DNA from 2 places in the Granulicatella sp. 20925_1_28 genome. Region 1 is predicted to be linked to the other one. Evidence: predicted binding sites of a transcription regulator. Region 1 holds the regulator's gene; the other holds the start of a gene.
What was found. Region 1 encodes LexA, which represses DNA repair genes until DNA is damaged. Its sites were predicted from a motif close to CNAACANNTGTTNG; they were not measured.

Region 1 (11,404 bases):
TAAGGCCAAACGCGTGTATATATACGGACAAGGAAGTTCCGGGTTAGCAGCGCTGGAGATGAAATTCAGATTCATGCGACTCGGGATGATTTGCGAGGCGATTACGGATTTACATACGATGCTGATGAACCGCGTATTAGTCGATGAAGATTGTCTTGTGATTGGGATTACGGTATCGGCCAACGAAAGTGTTGTGAATGCCGTGAATATCGCAAAACTTCAAGGAGCGAAAACCGTTCTAATTACCTCCAAGAAGAGTGAAGAGTTGCAACAGGATTGTGACGAATTAGTGCTCATCGCGATGAAGAATGCCTTAGAGCAAGGAACGACCATTACACCGCAATTCCCAGTTCTTGTCATTGTCGATATTTTATATAGTTACTACAAGGAAATCGATAAGGAACGCAAACGCTCGATTTTCTCAAATACATTACATGCCATTCAACCAGAATAAGGAGACGATAAAATGTTTGGATTTTTTAAAAAGAATCAAGTAGAAAAAGAAGTGCCAGTATTTGCACTAGCTGGTGGAGAAATTGTTCCCATTACACAAGTGAATGATCCAGTGTTCGCAGGTAAGATGATGGGTGACGGATTTGCAATTATTCCTTCAAGTGGTGTGATTACTTCTCCAGTAAAAGGGGAAGTGGTGAATGTCTTTCCAACACTTCACGCTGTAGGCATTCAAACTGCTGGCGGATTAGAAGTACTCGTGCATATGGGAATTGATACCGTTGAATTAAAAGGGGGACCTTTTGAAACGACAGTAACAGTTGGCCAAAAGGTAGATGAACATACCGTGTTATCTACAGTGAACCTAGAAGCGTTAAAAGAAGCTGGTAAGGATACTGCAATGATGGTTCTCTTTACGAATATGGATAAAGTGGAATCAATTGTGATAGCTACAGAAGGAACTGTTGAAGGAAAAACAGAAGTAGGGAAAGTAACATTAAAAGCTTAATAAAAAAAGAATCTCCGCTCAAATTTGAGCGGAGATTTTCATTTGGTTTAGAAAATACGACTGCGGTATAAGCTTACCACTTTTCCTAAAATCGTACAGTTCGGTAAGATGATAGGGTCCATCGTGTCATTTTCTGGCTCTAGGCGCACATGGTCGCTTTCGAGATAGAATCTCTTACAAGTTGCAGTGTCTTCTTCGGTCATCGCAATGACGATTTCACCGTTTGAGGCAGTTGATTGTTTACGGACAATGACGGAATCGCCATCAAAGATACCGGCATTAATCATACTGTCTCCTTTAATACGAAGCATGAATAAATCGTCTGCATCGTTTTGTAATTCTGGTGGGATTGGGAAGAAGTCACTTGCTTCTTCTACAGCAAGAATTGGTTCACCGGCTGTTACCACACCAAGCATTGGAATCGCCGTTGATTTAGCACCAATGGCCTTTAGACCTGCCATTGTTAATTCGATGGCACGTGGCTTACTTGGGTCACGTTGAATTAAGCCGTTTTTCTCAAGTCTTGATAAGTGACCATGAACGGTTGAAGTCGAAGAAAGTTGAACGGCGTTACAAATTTCACGCACTGTTGGCGGATAACCGTGCTCTTGAACTTCTTTATAAATAAACTGTAATACATCTAATTGTCTAGAATCTTTTAAATTTGTCATCGGAACATCTCCTTCTTTGAGACTAGTGTAACACACTTTGTAAACAGAAATCAAACAAATGTTCGCATGGTAGTCAGATTTTTAGGAAAAAATGTCGTCTCGTGCTACACTAGGAGACGAAGCCAAGGAAAGGAATGACAAAAATGTTATCAGAAGAAAAATTAAACCGTATTAATGAATTAGCGAAAAAGAAAAAAGAAGGAAAATTGACTCCAACGGAAGAAAAGGAACAACAACTTTTACGCCAAGAGTATTTGGAAGCTTTTCGTGGTGGAATGCGTAACCATATCGAAGGATTGAAAATTGTTGATGAAGAAGGAAATGACGTGACTCCAGATAAACTAAAAGCGATTCAAAAAGAAAAAGGATTGCATAACCGAGACGAAGAATAGACGAGAGAAGGCTGAAAATTTCAGCCTTTTTATTTTTGCAAAATATGCTAAAACCATGAAAGAAATATGTGTTTTGCAAGGGGTTACTATGTTTTCCTTATCATAAAAATAACGGTTGCAAAAGCAGTCTTGGATTAGTAAAATAGAAGAGTAAGTTCCGATTAAGGAAAAAATATTTAAGGAGTGATTGTATGTTTGATAAAACCGATCAACTAGCAGTGAATACGATTCGTACACTAAGTATGGATGCGATTCAAGCTGCGAATTCAGGACACCCTGGTCTTCCAATGGGTGCGGCACCAATGGCTTATGTACTTTGGTCTAAATATTTGAAAGTTAACCCAAAACGTTCTACTTGGGTCGATCGCGATCGCTTTGTATTATCAGCAGGTCATGGATCTGCAATGTTATATGCCTTATTATATTTATCAGGCTATGATTTATCGATTGAAGATGTGAAAAACTTCCGTCAACTTGGAAGTAAAACACCTGGACACCCAGAAGTACATGACACGGATGGGGTAGATGCAACAACGGGTCCCCTTGGCCAAGGGTTCGCTAATGCTGTTGGGATGGCCATGGCTGAAGCGCACCTAGCTGCAAAATTCAACCGTGAAGGCTACCCAGTAGTTGACCACCACACTTATGTATTATGTGGTGACGGGGACTTAATGGAAGGTATTTCTTATGAGGCAGCATCTTTAGCTGGAACATTGAAATTAAACAAATTAATCGTGTTATACGATTCAAATGACATCTGCTTAGATGGTCCATTAAATAAAGTGTTCACTGAAGACGTGAAGAAACGCTTCAAAGGTTTAGGCTGGAATTATATCCGTGTTGAAGATGGAAATGATTTAGACGAAATCGCTGAAGCTATCGAAGAAGCACAATGCCAAAAAGAAAAACCAACGATTATCGAAGTGAAAACCATCATTGGTTACGGTGCTCCAAACCAAGGAACAAATAAAGTTCACGGAGCTCCTTTAGGACCTGACGGCATTGCTTCTACAAAAGCAAACTACGGATGGGAATATGGCCCATTTGAAGTGCCAGAAGAAGTGCAACACCGTTTCGACAAATTATTAGTGCAAACAGGTGAAAATGACTACAACGAATGGAAAACTTTATTCGACGACTATAAACAAGCTTATCCAGAACTTGCAAAGGAATTCGAAGATAGCTTTGCAGAAAACATCGAAGTCGACTTAGAAAAAGTATTACCTTCATACGAATTTGGTAGCCCAGCAATGGCTTCTCGTGTAACAAGTCAAGCTGCGATTCAAGAATTAGGAAAACACATTCCATTCTTCTGGGGTGGATCTGCGGACCTTTCTTCATCAAACAACACAATGAACAAAGCAGACAGCGACTTCTCACACGAAAATTACGGTGGAAGAAACATCTGGTTTGGGGTTCGTGAATTTGCAATGGGAGCTGCGATGAACGGTATGCTTCTTCATGGTGGTAACCGTGTATACGGAGGTACATTCTTCGTATTCGCAGATTACTTAAAAGCAGCAATGCGTGTTGCGGCAATCTCTCACTTACCAGCTATTTATGTGTATACACATGACTCGATTGCGGTTGGGGAAGATGGACCAACGCATGAACCAATCGAACAATTAGCAGCGTTCCGTGCAACTCCAAACTTAAACGTGATTCGTCCTGCTGATGGTAACGAAGTATCTGCTGCGTGGAAAGTAGCTGTAGAAGCAAAAGACCGTCCAACAGTATTAGTATTCTCACGTCAAAACTTACCAGTTCTTGAACACTCAAAAGAACTAGCTTACGAAGGTGTGAAACGTGGGGCATATGTGGTTAGCCCACAAAAATGCGATACTCCAGAAGGTATCTTGATTGCGACAGGTTCTGAAGTGGCGCTTGCCATTGAAGCGCAAAAAGTTCTTGCCGAAGAAGGGATTGATGTATCTGTTGTATCAATGCCATCCATGAACTTGTTCGAAGAACAACCAAAAGAATATCGCGAATCAGTATTACCAAGCGATGTTCGTAAACGTGTAGCCGTTGAAATGGGCGCAAGTTTCGGATGGGGTCAATACGTTGGCCTTGATGGGGCAACTGTGACAATCGACCGTTTCGGTTTATCAGGTAACGGAAACAAAGTCATGGAAACATTAGGATTCACTGTAGAAAATGTAGTGAATACATTTAAATCTTTATAAAAATAAGTTAAAATAAGAGATTGAAGGTCTGGGTATATCAGGCTTTCAATCTTTTTTTGTTTTTAGGAGAATGTATGAAAGAATTAAAACAGGCATTTACAATTAGTTTACCCATCTGTTTCGGGTATGTCTTTTTAGGAATTGCATTTGCACTTCTGATGTCTCAAGAAGGATTTCCTGCTTGGGCTTCTATTTTTTCAAGTCTATTTGTTTATGCTGGTTCCATGCAATTTGCCCTTGTCTCATTTATGAGTGCAGGGATGAGTTTTTGGATGATTGCCTTAATGACTTTATTTATTAATGCCAGAATGCTATTTTACGGCGTTAGCTTTATTGAGGAATTTAAAAAGTTGGGGTGGAAGGCTTTTTATTTAATCTTCGCCTTATCGGATGAAACATTCTCGTTATTAGTGGGGATGAAACAAACAAAAACTGAAGGCAATGAGAACGTTATGGTCTATGTTGGGCTCTTGAACCATTTCTATTGGATTCTTGGCACAGTCATTGGAGTTGTTATCGGCGAATTCCTTCCGTTTTCAACAAAGGGCATCGATTTTTCTATGACGGCACTCTTTGTGGTGATTCTCGTGAACCAATTGAAAAAGGCAGACCGCTATTTCCCATTTATCATTGGGGGAGTGAGTGCGATTTTCTGGTTGATTTTTGTTGGAAAACAGTATTTTCTTGTGTGCGCATTAGCCACGACGATGATTGGATTAATTGCAATCTTCGAACGTGAGAAACTACAAATGAAGGAGGAAGAAAATGAGTAGTACGTATATTTTTCTTGCTCTTGTTACGAGTGGAGTCGTGACTTTCGCGATTCGATTATTCCCATTTCTAGTACTCCGCAATCAAACGAATTTATCGAACCGCATGCAGTTTATTTCTGCGGTTCTTCCACAAGCTATCATTACAATTCTAGTCGTTTATTGTCTAAAGGATATTTCGTTTGTAAAAGCACCCTTTGGAATTCCAGAAATCATTGCAGTCGCAATCGTAGTGTTGTTGCAATGGTGGAAGGAGAATACACTGCTCAGCATCTTTGTTCCAACGGTCATTTATATGGTCTTATTACAAGTTATGTGAAATTAACATATATGTTAATTTAAGCTATCTAGTGCATGGTTGTATCTAGGTATTTTCTAGCATTGTTTTATGGTAAAATAGAGCTACATTGATTTAGAAAGAGGCACTCTTATGAAATTATTATTCGTTGGCGATGTTGTCGGTTCTCTTGGAAGAGAGATGGTCACACAATACGTCCCAAAATTAAAGAAAAAATATAAACCACAAATCACCGTCATTAATGGGGAAAATGCTGCCCACGGAAAAGGGATTACGGAGAAGATTTATAAGGAGTTATTGCAGGCTGGTGCAGACGTTGTAACACTTGGAAATCATGCCTTTGATAACAAAGCGATTTTTGATTTCATTGAAGATGCCACAAAAATGGTACGACCACTGAACTATCCAGCAGGAGTTCCAGGAAAAGGAATCGTTTATGTAAAATGTAACGATAAAGAAGTGGCAGTGATTAACTTGCAAGGCCGTGTCTTTATGAATCCGTTGGACGATCCTTTTGCCAAAATCACTGAGGTAGTTGAAGAAGCTAAAAAGAGAACACCGATTATCTTTATCGACTTCCATGCCGAAGTAACGAGTGAAAAGCAAGCATTGTCTTGGTACTTAGACGGGAAAGTATCAGCCGTTGTTGGAACGCATACGCATGTCCCAACAAATGACGCCCGCGTTCTTCCACAGGGGACAGCCTTCCTTTGTGATGTGGGAATGACTGGTCCGTATAACGGAATTCTCGGAATGGAACGCGATATTATTATTACGAAGTTCCTCAATCAATTACCAGCACGATTTGAAGTGGCTGAAGACGATGAAGGCCAATTAAGTGCTTGTTTAATTGATATTGATGACAAAACGGGGAAAGCGAAATCGATTCAACCGATTCGCATTACTCCAGATGCACCATTTTTTGAATAAAAAGATTAGAAAGAGAGTCAGAAATGCCACAAAAAACGAAACACACACCGATGATGCAACAGTATTTTTCGATTAAAGAAAAGTATCCTGATTGCTTATTGTTCTATCGACTAGGTGACTTCTATGAATTGTTTTATGATGATGCGATTGAAGCAGCAAGACTTCTCGAAATTACACTAACAAGTCGAAATAAAAATGCAGAGGACCCAATTCCAATGTGTGGGGTTCCTCATCATGCCGCAAAAGAATATATTAAAACGCTGATTGAACTTGGAAAGAAAGTAGCCATTTGTGAGCAGTTGGAAGATCCAAAGCTGACAAAGGGAATGGTGAAGCGAGACGTTGTTCAAGTCTTGACGCCAGGGACGTATACAGAATACCAAGCGCAAAATCAAAACCATTATTTAGTGTCAATTTTACCTCTTGTTGGAAAACGATTCGCACTGTCGTATGTGGATGTGTCTACAGGGGAATTGAAAGTGACACAACTCGAGAACTTGGAAGAAGTGCGTAGCGAATGCTCAAGCTTGATGTGTCGTGAAGTCGTTCTTGTCGATAGTGATGTAACAGAAGAACTTCGCCATCTCTTTACAAGCATGCAAATCTTAATTTCAACCATTGAAAAAGACCAAATTGACAGCGAAGACTGCACAGACTTAGTCTCAGAACTAGAAGATGAAGCTTCTATCCGATGCGTTCAAAATCTACTCAGCTACTTGAAACTCACTCAAAAGAGAAGTTTCTCGCACTTACAAAAGGCGCAAGCGTATCAAAGCGAGTTCTATCTCTCAATGAATTATGAGACAAAACGTAACTTAGAGTTAACAACAACCATTCGTGCCAATCAAAAACATGGATCATTATTCTGGTTCCTTGACGAGACGCAAACAGCCATGGGGGGACGTCTCCTTAAACAATGGCTTGAAAAACCACTTGTATTAGAAGGAGCGATTCAAAAACGCCATGCCCTTGTGGAAACATTGAACCAACATTACTTTGAACGTACAGACTTTATTGAAACATTGAAACGTGTGTACGACTTAGAACGGATTGTTGGGAAAGTGTCATTTGGAACCGCCAATGCGCGTGACCTCTTGCAACTCAAACAAACACTTGGACAAGTGCCAATCTTTAAATCGATTGTAGATAGCTTGGATTCAGAAGAATGGAGTGCTCTTGGAGAAAACTTATTCGACATTCCTGAGTTATATGATTTAATCGACCGTGCCATCGACGAGGATGCACCTCTTACAATTTCAGATGGAAATATTATCCGTTCAGGGTATAACGCGACGCTCGATACGTATCGCGATACCATGAAACATGGTAAAGAATGGATTGCCGCGCTCCAACAACAAGAACGTGAGCAAACAGGCATTAGTTCATTGAAGATTAGTTTTAACAAGGTGTTTGGCTACTATATCGAAGTGACCAAATCGAATTTATCAAAACTCGATAGCAGCCGCTATGAGCGTAAACAAACGCTGGCGAATGCGGAACGTTTTATTACGCCTGAATTAAAAGAAAAAGAAACGCTGATTTTAGAAGCGGAAGAAAAATCAAGTGCACTCGAATATCAATTATTCGTAGAAGTGCGTGAACAGGTGAAACACTATACCGCCCAGTTGCAACAATTGGCTAAAACTGTCGCAACCATCGACGTCTTACAAGCCTTCAGTGTGGTGAGCGAACGTTATCACTTAGTGAAGCCTACGGTTTCGATGAAGAACCGTAGACTTTGGATTGAAGATGGTCGCCATCCGGTTGTTGAAAAGGTCATGGGACAGTCAACGTATGTGCCAAATAGCATTTCAATGAGCCCAGACGAACATATTCTTCTGATTACTGGGCCGAATATGTCCGGTAAATCAACTTACATGAGACAATTGGCGCTCTGCGTGATTTTGGCGCAAATCGGATGCTTTGTACCTGCAAAGAGTGCAACGATTCCAGTCTTCACGCAAATCTTTACTCGTATTGGGGCAGCCGATGATTTAATTTCTGGCCAAAGTACGTTCATGGTAGAGATGATGGAGACAAACCACGCACTCAGAAATGCAGACGAAACGAGCTTATTGTTGTTTGACGAAATCGGACGTGGAACAGCTACGTATGATGGAATGGCGCTTGCTGAAGCCATCATCACGTATATTCACGAGCATTTATCTGCAAAAGTATTATTCTCAACACACTATCACGAGTTAACAAGACTTAGCGAAAAATACGCAGATTTACGCAATGTGCATGTGGGAGCCGTTGAAGAAAATGGCGAAGTGGTCTTCTTGCATAAAGTATTAGAAGGACCAGCCGATAAGAGTTACGGGATTCATGTGGCGAAACTAGCTGGACTTCCTACAGAGCTATTGAAAAATGCCAGCACGATTTTAAATCATTTAGAAGCTAAAGGGGCTGCAAGTGACAATAGCACCTTTGTAGAACAAGTGTCGCTCTTTGAAGAAGACACAGCGACGGTTCCTGAATGGGTTCACGAACTTAAAGGATTAAACTTAATGAGCATGACGCCAATGGATGCCATGAACATCCTGTATAAATGGCAACAAATGGAAAAGGGTGAGTAGTGTATGGGAACAATTAAAGAATTAAGTACATTACTGACAAACCAGATTGCAGCAGGGGAAGTCATCGAACGTCCTTCGTCTGTGGTAAAGGAATTACTCGAAAACGCGATTGACGCTGGAAGTACTCGAATCGAGATTGACATCGAAGAGAGTGGCCTTCGCAAGATTCGCATCCAAGATAACGGAATCGGGATGACGAAAGAGGATGCTCGTATGTCGATTAAACGTCATACAACGAGTAAACTCTATTCGCCGGAACAACTCTTTAGAATCCGTACACTCGGGTTCCGTGGGGAAGCCTTGGCGAGTATTACAGCCGTATCGAAAGTGACGCTGACGACTTCAACCGGAGAAGACAGCGGCGTGGAGTTGAAGATTGAATCTGGTGAAATCAAAGAAGAGAAGACTGTTCCGCCATTAAAAGGAACGACTTTCCTTGTTGAAGATTTATTTTATAACACACCAGCTAGGTTGAAATTCGTTCGTACATTGCAAACGGAATTAGCGCATATTACCGATGTCGTGAGTAAGGCGTCTCTTAGTCACCCAGAAATTGCCTTTGTGTTAAAAAATGACGGCAATCTGTTGTTACAAACTTCTGGAAAAGGGGATTTACTTCAAGCAGTCGCTGGAAATATTGGTCCTGTGAACGCTCGTAAGATGTTACCTTTCAGTGGAGAAGACGAAGATTTCAAAGTGTCAGGATATACGTCGCTCCCAGAACTCACACGTTCGAACCGAAATTACTTATCGATTTTCATTAATGGACGACCAATCCGCAATATGGCAATCGCAAAGGCTATTACACTTGGATACGGCTCAACCTTAATGGTGGGACGATTCCCGATTACGATTATTTCGATTGAAATGGACGTGCAACTTGTTGATGTGAACGTGCATCCAACGAAACAAGAAGTGCGAATCAGTAAAGAGCAAGAACTCTCACAGGTGATTCAAAAAGCCATTAGAGAGGCAATACAGGGCGTCCAACGCATTCCTGAATCGATTGAAGACTTGTCCTTCAAACGTAAAGAAAATCGTGTAGAGGCTCCAAAACCAGTCCAACAAACATTGGAGTGGCAATTGAAGACACCTATTGCGGAATCTAATCGCATAGAAAAACCTTCGTTTACTGAAAATGTAAGAGAAGAAGTCGAAGTTCTTCCAAACGATGATGCGCCGGTTCAAGTAAGTCAGACAGTTGAACCTGTGGAGCAAGAAGAACTCGTGGATAGCCATGATGACCATGCAGATTACTTGAAGTTGGCTGAGAAAATCAACTCTCAATCATTTGAAAAAGAGTTCCCAGAATTGCATTATTTTGGACAAATGCATGGGACTTACTTATTTGCACAAAACGAAAAAGGCTTATATATGATTGACCAACATGCCGCTCAAGAACGAATCAAGTATGAGCAGTTTAAGGTGGAGATTGGTCAAGTCGGTAGAGTCAGTCAGCCATTGATGGTACCAATTTTGCTAGAATTCTCGAAGAAGGACAGCGTGAAGTTGGAAGAGCGATTATCGCTTGTGGAAGAGTTTGGAATCGAGATGGAGCCATTTGGGCAAAACACATTCCAAATTCAATCGCATCCAGCGTGGATTAAGAAGGGGCAAGAAAAGGCGATTATCGAAGAAATTATCGATTTTATCTTGGCCGACGAGAAAATTACGGTTGCTAAATTAAGAGAAGCTACAGCGATTATGATGAGCTGTAAAGGTTCGATTAAGGCAAACCATCATTTAAGTGAATGGGAAGCACGTCAGTTATTAGTGGATTTAGCCAAATGTAACAATCCGTATAACTGTCCGCACGGAAGACCCGTACTCGTTCATTTAACGAATAAGGACTTGGAACATCTCTTCAAGAGAATTCAAGATCCACATCAGTCGAAACGACAACAATTTGAATAGGAGAAACCACGATGGAATTTTCAAAAGAAGAACTAAAAAAACGTTTAACAGAAATTCAATATGAAGTGACTCAAAATGAAGCCACAGAAAGACCTTTTTCAGGAGAATATGATGATTTCTATGAAGATGGAATCTATGTAGATATCGTTAGCGGAGAGCCGCTCTTCAGTTCAAAAGACAAATTTGATGCTGGTTGCGGCTGGCCATCATTTTCAAAACCAATTGACAATACAACGCTAACGGAAAAAGAAGACTTCAAATTGAACCGTAAGAGAACAGAAGTGAGAAGTGGTCAAGCAGATTCGCATTTAGGACACGTCTTCGAAGATGGTCCAAAAGAATTAGGCGGCCTTCGTTATTGCATCAATTCTGCATCTCTTCGCTTTATTCCAGTTGCTAAGTTGGAAGAAGAGGGATACGGAGAATTTCTACAATATTTTAAATAAAAATCTTAATGAGCCTTATTGAGATAGAAAAACCGAGGAATTTCACCTCGGTTTTTTTGATCCTATCTGACTTTTTATGAACGTTTTATTGCAGAATGAACATAAAAAATGGTAAAATAGAGTACTCGATGATGAGTTATGATCAATATTCGAGTTGAAATAGTCAAATAAATGTGATTATGAACGTTTTGGATTAGTAGAAATACGGTCTAAAAACAGGAATATTTCCTAAAGATAATCGAAAAACATCAAAACAA
Region 2 (11,404 bases), on a different contig from region 1:
ATATTACGCCAGCCGTTATGAATCAGGCGGTTTACGGAAAAACAGATATGACCGACTTTAGTGCGACGGTGATGGACCTTGTTCGTAAGAAAGTCTTGAAATTATCCGATACAGAGCCGTATACCATTACGCTTGTGGACGATACGAAAGAAATGCTTCGTCATGAAAAACTAGCGCTTCATTTACTTTTTGAAGTTGTTGGCGGTGGAGGCACATCGATTGAACTCGAACAAGTGAAGAAGTATGCGAAAAACCATTCAACGACTTACTACAATGAGTGTCAAAAATGGATGGGCGCTGTCGATACTGCGGCTGAGAAATACCGCGTAACGCGTTTTGGTAAAGACGAACCTCAAGGACGTAGTGGCTTCCCAGGATGCTTGCTTGTCATCATCGGTGCTTTAACGATTGGTGCGGCCTTCTTAACGAAGAATATAAATTATTTATTGTGGACTGTTGGAGGCGTACTCCTTGTCGTTGGACCATTAACCCTTATCGGGACAGGAATTTTTGCCAACCGTCGTTCTCTTGAAGGGGAATTACGTTATCGTAAATGGCAAGCTTTTAAACAAATGCTAAAAGATCTCTCACCAATGAAGCGGATCGAAGATTTACCAAGTATTCAACTGTGGGATCACTTCCTTGTTTATGCCATCTCTTTAGGCGTGGCTGAACACGTGATTAAAGTGTTGAAAAAATTAATACCAGACCAATTACCAAACAGTGTGTTCTATTCAACTCAAAACGGAACGATTTACTATCCTGTTTCTGATTTTAATAGTACTTTTTCAAGCTCGTACAACACTGCGAATTCTTCTGTGAATGGAAGCAGCAACTCTGGTGGATTCGGCGGAGGATTCTCTGGCGGATCGAGCGGTGGTAGTGGTGGAGGATCCGGCGGTGGCGGATTCTAATCAAAGGAGAATTTATGTTAAATGAAATGATGCACAGACCAGTTGTCAAACCGGAACTGGTCGAGTACATGCGTTCAAGTCAACGCCGTTTTCCGGGGGACTTGGGTGAATTAGAAAATACAGCCAATGAATTAGGAATTCCAATTATTCCTCACGAAACAGCTGTGTTTCTAGATTTTATTGTTGGATTAACCCAACCAAAAAATATTTTAGAGATTGGAACGGCAATCGGATTCTCAGCGAGTTTGATGGCAACAGCTTCACCACAAGCAAAAGTAACAACCATTGACCGCTACGAATTAATGTATAGCCGTGCCAAAGCTAACTTTGAAAGACTAGGGTTGGCTGACCGTATCACACAACTGGAAGGCGATGCGGCAGATATTTTACCTACATTGGAACAAGGAAAATACGATTTCCTATTTATGGATAGCGCCAAAGCTAAATACATCGAGTTCTTCCCATATTGCATGGACGTGCTTGAAGTCGGTGGTGTGCTAATGGTGGACGATATTTTCCAAGGAGGAACGATTTTAGAAGACGTGATGGAGCGCCCAAGACGCGTGCGTAAAATTCATCGTCGCCTCAATATGTTCCTTGATTTGGTTCAAAGCGACCCAACATTAAAATCAACTTTACTTCCACTGGGCGACGGAGTGATTCTCATTCAAAAGCTCGAAGAAAAAGATTTTAAATATATTTTAGAAGACTTGTAAATTAATCATGGAAATCCTCATGGAAAAGTTTTACAATAAGAAGGATGACAAAAGAAAGGAAGTTTTACAATGACAGATAAAGTGCGTGTACGTTATGCACCAAGTCCAACAGGGCACTTACACATCGGGAATGCCCGTACAGCTCTATTTAACTATTTATTCGCGAGACATTATGGTGGAGAGTTCATCATCCGTATCGAGGATACTGACCGCAAGAGAAATCTTGAACACGGTGAAGAAAGCCAATTAGAAAACTTAACATGGCTTGGAATGGATTGGGATGAAGGTCCAGACAAACCTGGCAAATACGGTCCATACCGTCAATCAGAACGTGAACACATTTATAATCCACTAATCGAGCAATTAATTGCCGAAGACAAAGCGTATAAATGCTACATGACAGAGGAAGAATTGGAATCAGAACGTGAAGCGCAACGTGCTCGTGGCGAAATGCCTCACTACAGCGGTCAACACGCTCACTTAACACAAGAGCAACGTGATGCTTTCGAAGCAGAAGGACGCACTCCTGTTGTTCGTTTCCGTGTTCCAAAACAAGGAACTTACGTATTCGACGATATCGTTAAAGGCGAAATTTCATTCGAATCTACAAGTGTCGGTGGCGACTTCGTTATCTTAAAACGTGACGGAATGCCAACTTACAACTTCGCAGTAGCAGTGGATGACCACTTCATGGAAATCACTCACGTTTTACGTGGAGATGACCATATTGCGAATACTCCAAAACAATTAATGATTTACGAAGCATTCGGTTGGGTACCACCACGTTTTGGGCATATGACATTAATCATTAATACGGAGACAGGTAAGAAATTATCGAAACGTGATGAATCAATTCTACAATTCATCGAACAATATAAAGACTTAGGGTACTTACCAGAAGCGATGTTCAACTTTATCGCGCTTCTAGGATGGTCTCCTCAAGGGGAACACGAAATCTTCAGCCGTGAAGAATTCATCGAAATCTTCGACGAAAAACGTCTTGGTAAATCACCAGCTGCCTTCGATCCTAAGAAATTAGAATGGATTAACAACACATACGTGAAGAAAACTCCATTAGAAGAAGTGGCTGAAATGGCGATTGCTCAATTAAAAGAAGCAGGCCTTGTAAAAGACGAAGTTTCTCCTGAAGAACATGAATGGTTAGTAAAATTAGTGGCTTTATACCACGACCAAATGAGCTACATGAATGAAATCGTTGAGTTATCAGCGCTATTCTTCAGAAAAGATTTCGAAGTGGAAAATGAACAAGCCAAAGAAGTGCTTCAAGGCGAAACAGTTCCAACTGTATTGAACGCTTTTGTTGCGAAATTAGAATCAATGGAAACATTCGATGAACCAAGCATTCTTGCAGCGATCAAGGAAGTTCAAAAGGAAACTGGCGTGAAGGGTAAAAACTTGTTTATGCCAATTCGTGTGGCTACGAGTGGACAAACACACGGGCCGGAGATCGGCAAGACGATCGAATTGCTTGGAAGAGAACGCAGCATTGCACACGTGCAAGCAGCACTTGCTCTTATTAAATAAAAGCTAACAGAAAGGGTTAACGCAAACTGCGTTAACTCTTTTTTGTTTATATTAATTTAAAACTATGGGCCTTCGGCCCGATATTCTTCAAAATACTCGGATATCTTCATAATAGCGGTAATGGGGTACCGGTTCGAGCCTAGGGGCTCTCACCTTTAAAGCCTCAAAAAGGGAGTAAGGAATAAATTCCTAACTCCCTTTAATTCGCATTTAATACGATTCCCCATTACTGCTATTATAGAATCCGAGATTTTTCCGAATATCAGGCCTCAGGGGGAGTGGATAAATAAAAAGGTTAATCCTTTCTTGAATAAGAGAGTGCGACAGGTGTGCATGCCACGTTCTCTGGCGCGGGGAAGGGAGAACAGGGAGCGTGTGCTAGTAATGGGTGTAAACAGGGAAAGTGCTGGGACGGAAAAAGGGCAAAGAAAAAACGGATGAAGGGTCATCCGTTTTGTTGTATTTGATGACAGAAGAAGGTGAGCGAGAGTAAGTCTGCGCTGCCTCCAGGGCTCAAGTTACGCTCGATAAGGACGTTGTCGTAGTCCTCGAGTCGGTTTGCTAGCTCAGTTTCTGTGAGGGTTTGTGCTTCTTCGAATAATTGTTGTGCTTCTTTTTGGACTTGTTTATACGCATCGATTCCGCCGCGGTGAATAAGGTTTCCGTCTTCTACGAAAGTCATCAAGTAGAGGAGAAGGAGTAAGTCGCGGTGACGTGGTGTGTGCGTGTGTAGTGTATTGTAATAGTTGAGTGCTTTTGCAAGGCTTGGGTAGCCTGTTGCTGCTTCGCCTCGAATGCCTTTGATGCCATGTTCGACGTAGAGTTTTTCACCATAAGAGAGGTGTTCTTTTTGGTCGAGGTTGGCAAAGTCCACTTCGATGAGGTGGCGCGTCATTAGGTGGCAGTAGTGCAAGGCTTCTGGAATGTTGCCATTCGTATGAGCGGTAGCCCCTAAGACGAGCGCAAAGGAGAAGTTGGCTCCTTTATGGGTGTTGATATTGTTTGTGGCGGCCATCATCGCATCTTCGGCTTGTTTTCCAAGGGTGCGAAGTTCGTTGAATAAGTCGAGTGGACTGCCGTTATGACGGCTTCCTGCTTCGGCATAGGCTAGTAAATAAGGGCGGAGAGCAACGATGCTTTGATAGAAGGTGTCCTTTGTCATGTCCTTATGAGCGCCTGTGGAAATGGGATCCACGAGGCCTGGTTTTGGCGCGAGATTTACTTCTTGTAGAAGGGCGTCTGTGGCCGCTTTTGCTAAAAACTCAGGATTAATCAATGTGTAATTTCTCCATTTGTTTCAAAATAAATTGTAAGGAGCGATCTAAGTGCTCGTGTGTAATCAGCGTGATTTGTTCTACGTCGTTATTGAGCATGCCGCGATAGATGAGTTTGTGTTCTTCGAGTGCTTTTGTACGGCGTTCTGAAGAACGAATCGATAAGTCGCGGAAGTAAATGACGTATGTACGTAATTCAAATACGATTTCTTTTAGACGTGTCATTTGGCATTTTTCGTAGATGAAATCATTGAAAGTCGTGAAGTTCGCAAGTACTTCGTCGACTCTGTCTTCGTTGTTGAGACGTTCGCATTCTTCGAGAATGGCGTTCAACTCTTCGAAGTCTTCTTTCGTCATGAGTTTCATCGCATTAATTGTTGCCAATGTGTCGAGTGATTTTCTAATTTCGTAAATTTCATGGGCATCTTTAATGGAAATTCCTTTTACGATGACACCAATCTTAGGGATGTGCTCTACTAGGTGCTCTTTCGTTAACTCGTTAAGAGCGTAGCGAATGGGTGTACGGCTGATGTTTAACTCAGTCGAGAATTCTTTCTCGTTAATACGCGTACCTGCAGGGATTTCTCCTAAGATAATCGTTTTACGAAAAGCTTCGTAGAGCGAAATTTTAAGAGGTTTGTTTTGGGTAATATCTAAATTTTTCTTTACCGCTTGGATAATCGCTGACATAGTAGCCTCCTGGAAATTATTGTAAACATTAGAGATAGTATAAACGATAAAATGGTAAAATGCACAAAAAAAGACTTGTTAGGCTAGGCCTGAACAAGTCTTTTTCACAAATTCAATTGTTTAATTTTGTGGTAAGTATAATGGCATATGACCCATTAATACGATTGTTACAACGAAGATGACGAAGATAACAGCTGCGTATTTAGCTGATTCTTTTTGCCATTCACCCATGTCTAATCCTGTTAGACGTAATAGTAAGTAGATGAACGCTACTAATGGGCTTAATAAGTGGAATGCTTGACCCATTAATGAAGCTAATGCCATTTGCATATCTGTGAAGCCGTATTGACGTCCAACTTCAGCGAATGGAATTAATACTCCGTAGTAGAATCCGTCGTTTGTTAAGAAGAATGTACCAGGGATCGAGATTAATGCAATGATTAATGACCAGAATCCTGCTAATTGTTGAGGGATAACTTGAACGATACTTTGTGTTAAAGCAGTTGCCATTCCAGTTCCTTGGAATAATCCCATGAATACGCCAGCACCGAATACTAGTAATACTACTTGTACAGCATCCCCAGCGTTGTCTCCAATACGTTTAGATTGAGCTTTTAAGTCTGGGTAGTTAATCATTAAGGCTAAACCTGTACCAACTAAGAATAATACAACTGGTTTAACTTCGATTGAATTGATGAATGAACCAGCAACTAACCAACCGATTAATACGATTGTTAAGATAGCGTTGATTACAAAGTTTTGTGGACGACGTTTTTCTAATACTTCAGGATCAGAAATTGTAGTCAATTCGTTTAATTCTTCTTCAGTTAATTCTTGGATACCTAAACGAGCGCGTTCTTTTTTACCCATTGAGCGAGCAACAAAGAAGATTACGTAAAGAACTGAAAGAATCATACCTGGTGCTAAGTAAGCTAGGATATCTGCTTCTACACCAAGAACTGACATCGCACGAGCAGTAGGTCCGCCCCATGGTAATAAGTTCATGATAGTGTTTTGTAAGATAATAAGAACCCCTAAGTTCATTAATTTCATGTCTAATTTTTTGTAAATTGGCACGAAAGCTGAGCAGCAGATTAATGTAGTTGTTGTTCCGTCACCGTTTAATGATACGGCAGCAGCAACGATAGCAGTAGCCATCAATACTTTCATTGGGTCGCCTTTAGCGAAGCGAATCATTTTGTTAGTGATTGGATCGAATAATCCAGCGTCTAACATTGTAGAGAAGTAAAGGATTGCGAATAGAAGCATAATTCCTGTTTCAGCAGTCCCTTTCATCGCTGTTAATTTATCTTTTGAGTTATTTCCGAATAACCCTTGGCGAATTAATGTACCGATGTTAACGTCTTGGACTTGACCTGTAGCAACTAAAATAATTGCAAAAACTAATGGAATTAATACTAAAGCTGTAAATGGTGACATTTTTTTCTTCATGATAACGTACATGAAAATTGCCATCATTACGTAAGCTGAAATTGTGATAACCATCATATCTTCCTTTCTTTGTTTAAAAAAATAATTTTTTATAGTTGGAGAATCCTTCAGTCGCTAAAACCTGAAAGGAAGCTCCACGAACCCATTTTTGTAAAAATGAATTCGTTTACTTATAGCGATATCTTAAACAATATTTAATAAAAAAGATAGTAATTTCATATCGAAAAACAATAAAAGAACAGTTTGATGTGACAAAATGAGCATAAGTTTTATATCCTATTTATAATAAAACACCAAAAGAACAGGGGAAAAACCTGTTTCTAGTTTAGGTATGACGCCGTTTTCTGTATAATAATTGCATGTAGATTATGTTGGGAAGGGAGTGAAGGAATGGGAATTCTCCAACGATTATTTGGCAAGAAGAACTCTGAAGCAACGGAACACGCATCGACAAAGTCTGCACAACCAGAATCTGAATGGGAAAAATTAGAAGCTTTTGTACCGGTAGAAGCAGAAGAAGCTAAGCACGTCTCAATCATTGCAGCGGCGATTGCGGCCTCAGATTATCCAGAAAGCCAATTTGTGGTTAAACGCGTCCTTAAACGCAACCCAGAAACCAAGATTATCTCGGTTATTGCCTCAGCGATTGCTGCAGGTGAATCAAATGACAGTCAATGGGCTGTTAAAGAAATCTACCAAAAACGCAATTCATAATATATTTTAGGAGGAATGTTACGATATGTTACGTAAATTCAAAATCAAAGTAGACGGTCAAGAGTACCAAGTAGAAATGGAAGAAATTGGAGCAGTTGCAGCGCCTGCTCCTGTAGCACCAGTTGCAGCTCCAGCGGCACCTGCTGCACCAGCAGTAGAAGCAGCTCCAGCACCAGCAGCTCCTGTAGCAGCAACACCAGCTGGCGCAGACGCAATGCCGTCTCCAATGCCTGGTAACATCTTACGTATTTTAGTAAACGTAGGAGACACAGTTACTGAAAACCAACCATTAATGATTTTAGAAGCAATGAAAATGGAAAACGAAATCGTTGCAGCTAAAGCAGGGGTTGTAGCAGGAATTCACGTTAAAGAAGGTCAAGTGGTAAACCCAGGCGACGCTTTAATTACAATTAACTAATTTTAATAACTTTCAAGGAGTGAAACAGTGGAAACATTAGTTCAAAATCTAGCGTCATTTACTTTGGGCCAAGGTATCATGATGGCTATCGGTGCCCTATTAATGTACTTAGGGATTAAAAAAGAGTACGAACCAACATTATTAGTACCAATGGGATTAGGTACAATTTTAGTAAACTTCCCAGGGACAGGGGTTCTTGACCAAGTCGTTGGTGGACAACAACAACACGGTGTCCTACAAATCTTATTCGAAATCGGTATCGAAACTGAATTATTCCCATTATTAATCTTCATCGGTATCGGTGCGATGATCGACTTCGGTCCATTATTACAAAACCCATTCATGTTATTATTCGGTGCGGCAGCTCAATTTGGTATTTTCTTCGTAGTAGTTGTAGCCGTATTATTCGGATTTGACATTCGTGAAGCAGCTTCAATCGGTATCATCGGTGCGGCTGACGGTCCTACATCAATCTTCGTTGCGAACCAATTAGCCCCTCAATTACTTGGAGCGATTACGGTTGCGGCCTACTCATACATGGCTCTTGTTCCGATTATCCAACCAATCGCTATCAAGATGGTTACAACAAAAGCAGAACGTCGTATTCGTATGACATACCACGCTTCAGGCGTATCTAAATTAACTAAAATCTTGTTCCCAATCATTATCACAATTGTAGCAGGTTTCATTGCTCCAATTTCATTACCACTTGTTGGTTTCTTAATGTTTGGTAACTTATTACGTGAATGTGGCGTTTTAGATAACTTATCTCAAGCTGCTCAAAACGAATTAGTAAACATTGTTTCTATTCTATTAGGGATTACAATCTCTGTTAAAATGCAAGCTGATTTATTCTTAAATGTTCAAACATTAATGATCATCTTGTTCGGTTTAGTAGCCTTCATCATGGACTCAATCGGTGGTGTGGTATTTGCTAAAATCTTGAACTTATTCCGTAGAGAAAAGATCAACCCAATGATCGGAGCTGCAGGTATTTCTGCATTCCCAATGTCAAGTCGTGTTATCCAAAAAATGGCGACAGACGAAGATCCTCAAAACTTCATCTTAATGTACGCTGTTGGAGCTAACGTTTCTGGACAAATCGCTTCTGTTATTGCTGGTGGATTATTATTATCATTCTTCATGTAATAATATAGAAGGAAAAGGAGGAAAACGATGACTTTCAACGCAGAACATTTAACACAAGCTTTCGAATTAATGGCTTTAGGGATGGGTGGAGTTTTCCTAGTATTAGGAATTCTATATGCCGTTTCTGCTATTTTATTAAAAGCATTCCCGCCAAAATAAGGAGGCCATTCCATGGAAAATTTCATTCTCAAACGTTTATGGCTCGATCGCGATAAAAAAGCTCGTCAAGATTGGGAATGGTTAATGGATCAAGCTAACCTTGGCAAAACAGAGCAGGTTGATTATACGATTGCGATTTACCATACTTCTGGTGAACCTGCAGCAACCGGTTCTTTAGACCGCAACATTTTAAAATGTTTAGTGGTTTGTAAAAAGTATCAATCAGAAAATCTGTTGACGCATCTCGTGATGGCGCTCTTGGATGAATTAAGAGAACGTTCTTATACAAATAGTTTTGTCTACACGAAACCAAAGAACATTGTCTTCTTTAAATCTCTAGGTTACCGGGTAGTTGCCGAGACAGAAAACCTTGCCTTTTTAGAACAAGGCATTCCGTCCTTTAGTGATTACCTAAAATTACTAAAAGACCATTTCGTAGAAGGAAGTAGCAATAGTGCCATCGTCATGAATGCAAATCCTTTTACACTGGGACATCAATATTTGGTAGAAACGGCCGCAAGTCAGTCGAGTCACCTCTACGTGTTCGTTGTTTCCGAGGACCGTTCGTTCTTTAATACGAATGACCGAATGGAAATGGTGAAACGAGGTGTGAGTCATCTGCCGAACGTAACGGTGCTTCCAACGAGAGACTACATGGTCTCAAGTGCGACTTTCCCATCTTACTTCTTGAAAGAGAAGGCTGATTTGGAAGTGGCAAAAGTTCAAGCAACATTGGATGCAACACTCTTCTTAGAAAACATTGTTCCAACGTTACAATTGACCAAACGTTTTGTGGGTCAAGAACCACTTTCCCCAGTAACCTCCGTTTATAATGACGCGCTAAGAGCTGCTTTTGGGAGCGACTTAGAGCTAGTGATTATAGACAGACTTTCAGCCGGGGACGAAGTGGTGAGTGCGACGCGGGTGCGCGCTGCCATTCAAGACAAAAACGTAGACGAGTTGAAACTACTCGTTCCAGCAACTACGTATCATTATTTAGAAGAAAAACATTTCATTGGTTAAAATCCAAAAGAAAAGGTGGAAACAATAATGGAAATTAAAAAAAGTGCAGTAGTCGGTACTTTGGAATCAAGTGACATCATGATCACTTTAAATCCAAGTACCGCTGGTCGAATCGACATTCAATTAGAAAGTAGTGTCGAAAAACAATTCGGAAATCAAATCCGTCGTGTGATCGAAGAAACTTTAAAAGAACTAGGGGTTACTTCAGCAGAAGTCATCGCAGTTGATAAAGGGGCTTTAGATTGCACAATTCAAGCTCGTACAGTGACAGTTGTTCACCGTGCAGCAGAAGTTGAAAACTACGACTGGAAGGAGATCGACTCATGGAACGCTTAAGAAGAACAATGATGTTCGTACCTGGTTCAAACGCAGCAATGTTGCGTGATGCTCCACTTTACGGCGCAGACTCAATTATGTTTGACTTAGAAGATGCTGTTTCTTTAAAAGAGAAAGACTCAGCTCGTGTATTAGTACATTTCGCTTTAAAAACTTTTGACTACAGCAATGTAGAAACAGTTGTACGTATCAACGGTTTAGATACAACAGGTGCTTTAGATATTGAAGCAGTTGTACTAGCTGGCGTAAACGTTGTTCGTTTACCAAAAACTGAAACAGCTCAAGATATCGTAGACGTGGATGAAATCATCACTCGCGTTGAACGTGAAAACAACATCCCAGTAGGTCGCACTAAAATGATGGCTGCGATTGAATCTGCTGAAGGTGTGTTAAACGCTCGCGAAATCGCTAAAGCAAGTGACCGTTTAATCGGTATCGCTTTAGGTGCTGAAGACTACGTAACAAACATGAAAACTCGTCGTTATCCTGATGGACAAGAGTTATTCTTCGCTCGTAGCATGATCTTACACGCTGCTCGTGCTGCAGGAATCGCTGCAATCGATACTGTTTACTCTAACGTAGACAACATGGATGGATTCCGTGAAGAAGTAGAACGCATCAAACAATTAGGTTTCGATGGAAAATCTGTTATTAACCCTCGTCAAATTCCTGTGGCTAATGCAGTATATGCACCAACAGAAAAAGAAATTCAAAACGCTAAAGAAGTTATCTGGGGAATTCGTGAAGCTGAAGCGAAAGGTTCAGGTGTTATCTCAGTTAACGGTAAAATGGTCGACAAACCAATCGTGGAACGTGCTGAGCGCGTAATCGCATTGGCAAAAGCGGCTGGATTGATTAGCGAGGAGGAAATTTAAGATGGTATTAAATAAAGCTGGACGTGACATTCCACAAGAATATGCAGATCAATTTGGGGTATACGAAGGTGAGTTAGCTCGCATTAAACCTTATGAAGCAGCTAGCCGTAAAATTAAACCTGTTGAACCTCGTCAAGAA

Region 2: a site for LexA is predicted at 6,729-6,742, ahead of O3793_RS06830 (CitMHS family transporter). Genes of this name have one in related genera too.

What each region holds. Positions count from the first base shown of each region.
Region 1 is NZ_JAPWBS010000005.1:19,951-31,354, reverse strand. Features, by position in the region: gene O3793_RS04060 (MurR/RpiR family transcriptional regulator) at 1-454, shown strand, start outside; gene O3793_RS04055 (PTS glucose transporter subunit IIA) at 467-961, shown strand; gene lexA (transcriptional repressor LexA) at 1,009-1,632, opposite strand; gene O3793_RS04045 (DUF896 family protein) at 1,776-2,024, shown strand; gene tkt (transketolase) at 2,216-4,210, shown strand; gene O3793_RS04035 (AzlC family ABC transporter permease) at 4,285-4,983, shown strand; gene O3793_RS04030 (branched-chain amino acid transporter permease) at 4,976-5,299, shown strand; gene O3793_RS04025 (TIGR00282 family metallophosphoesterase) at 5,411-6,208, shown strand; gene mutS (DNA mismatch repair protein MutS) at 6,232-8,787, shown strand; gene mutL (DNA mismatch repair endonuclease MutL) at 8,791-10,701, shown strand; gene msrB (peptide-methionine (R)-S-oxide reductase MsrB) at 10,713-11,147, shown strand.
Region 2 is NZ_JAPWBS010000013.1:5,663-17,066, forward strand. Features, by position in the region: gene O3793_RS06805 (DUF2207 domain-containing protein) at 1-914, shown strand, start outside; gene O3793_RS06810 (O-methyltransferase) at 929-1,630, shown strand; gene gltX (glutamate--tRNA ligase) at 1,700-3,175, shown strand; gene citG (triphosphoribosyl-dephospho-CoA synthase CitG) at 3,621-4,451, opposite strand; gene O3793_RS06825 (GntR family transcriptional regulator) at 4,444-5,139, opposite strand; gene O3793_RS06830 (CitMHS family transporter) at 5,260-6,645, opposite strand; gene O3793_RS06835 (hypothetical protein) at 6,982-7,305, shown strand; gene O3793_RS06840 (acetyl-CoA carboxylase biotin carboxyl carrier protein subunit) at 7,331-7,723, shown strand; gene O3793_RS06845 (sodium ion-translocating decarboxylase subunit beta) at 7,802-8,872, shown strand; gene O3793_RS06850 (OadG-related small transporter subunit) at 8,900-9,031, shown strand; gene citC ([citrate (pro-3S)-lyase] ligase) at 9,044-10,054, shown strand; gene citD (citrate lyase acyl carrier protein) at 10,082-10,390, shown strand; gene citE (citrate (pro-3S)-lyase subunit beta) at 10,378-11,265, shown strand; gene citF (citrate lyase subunit alpha) at 11,267-11,404, shown strand, end outside.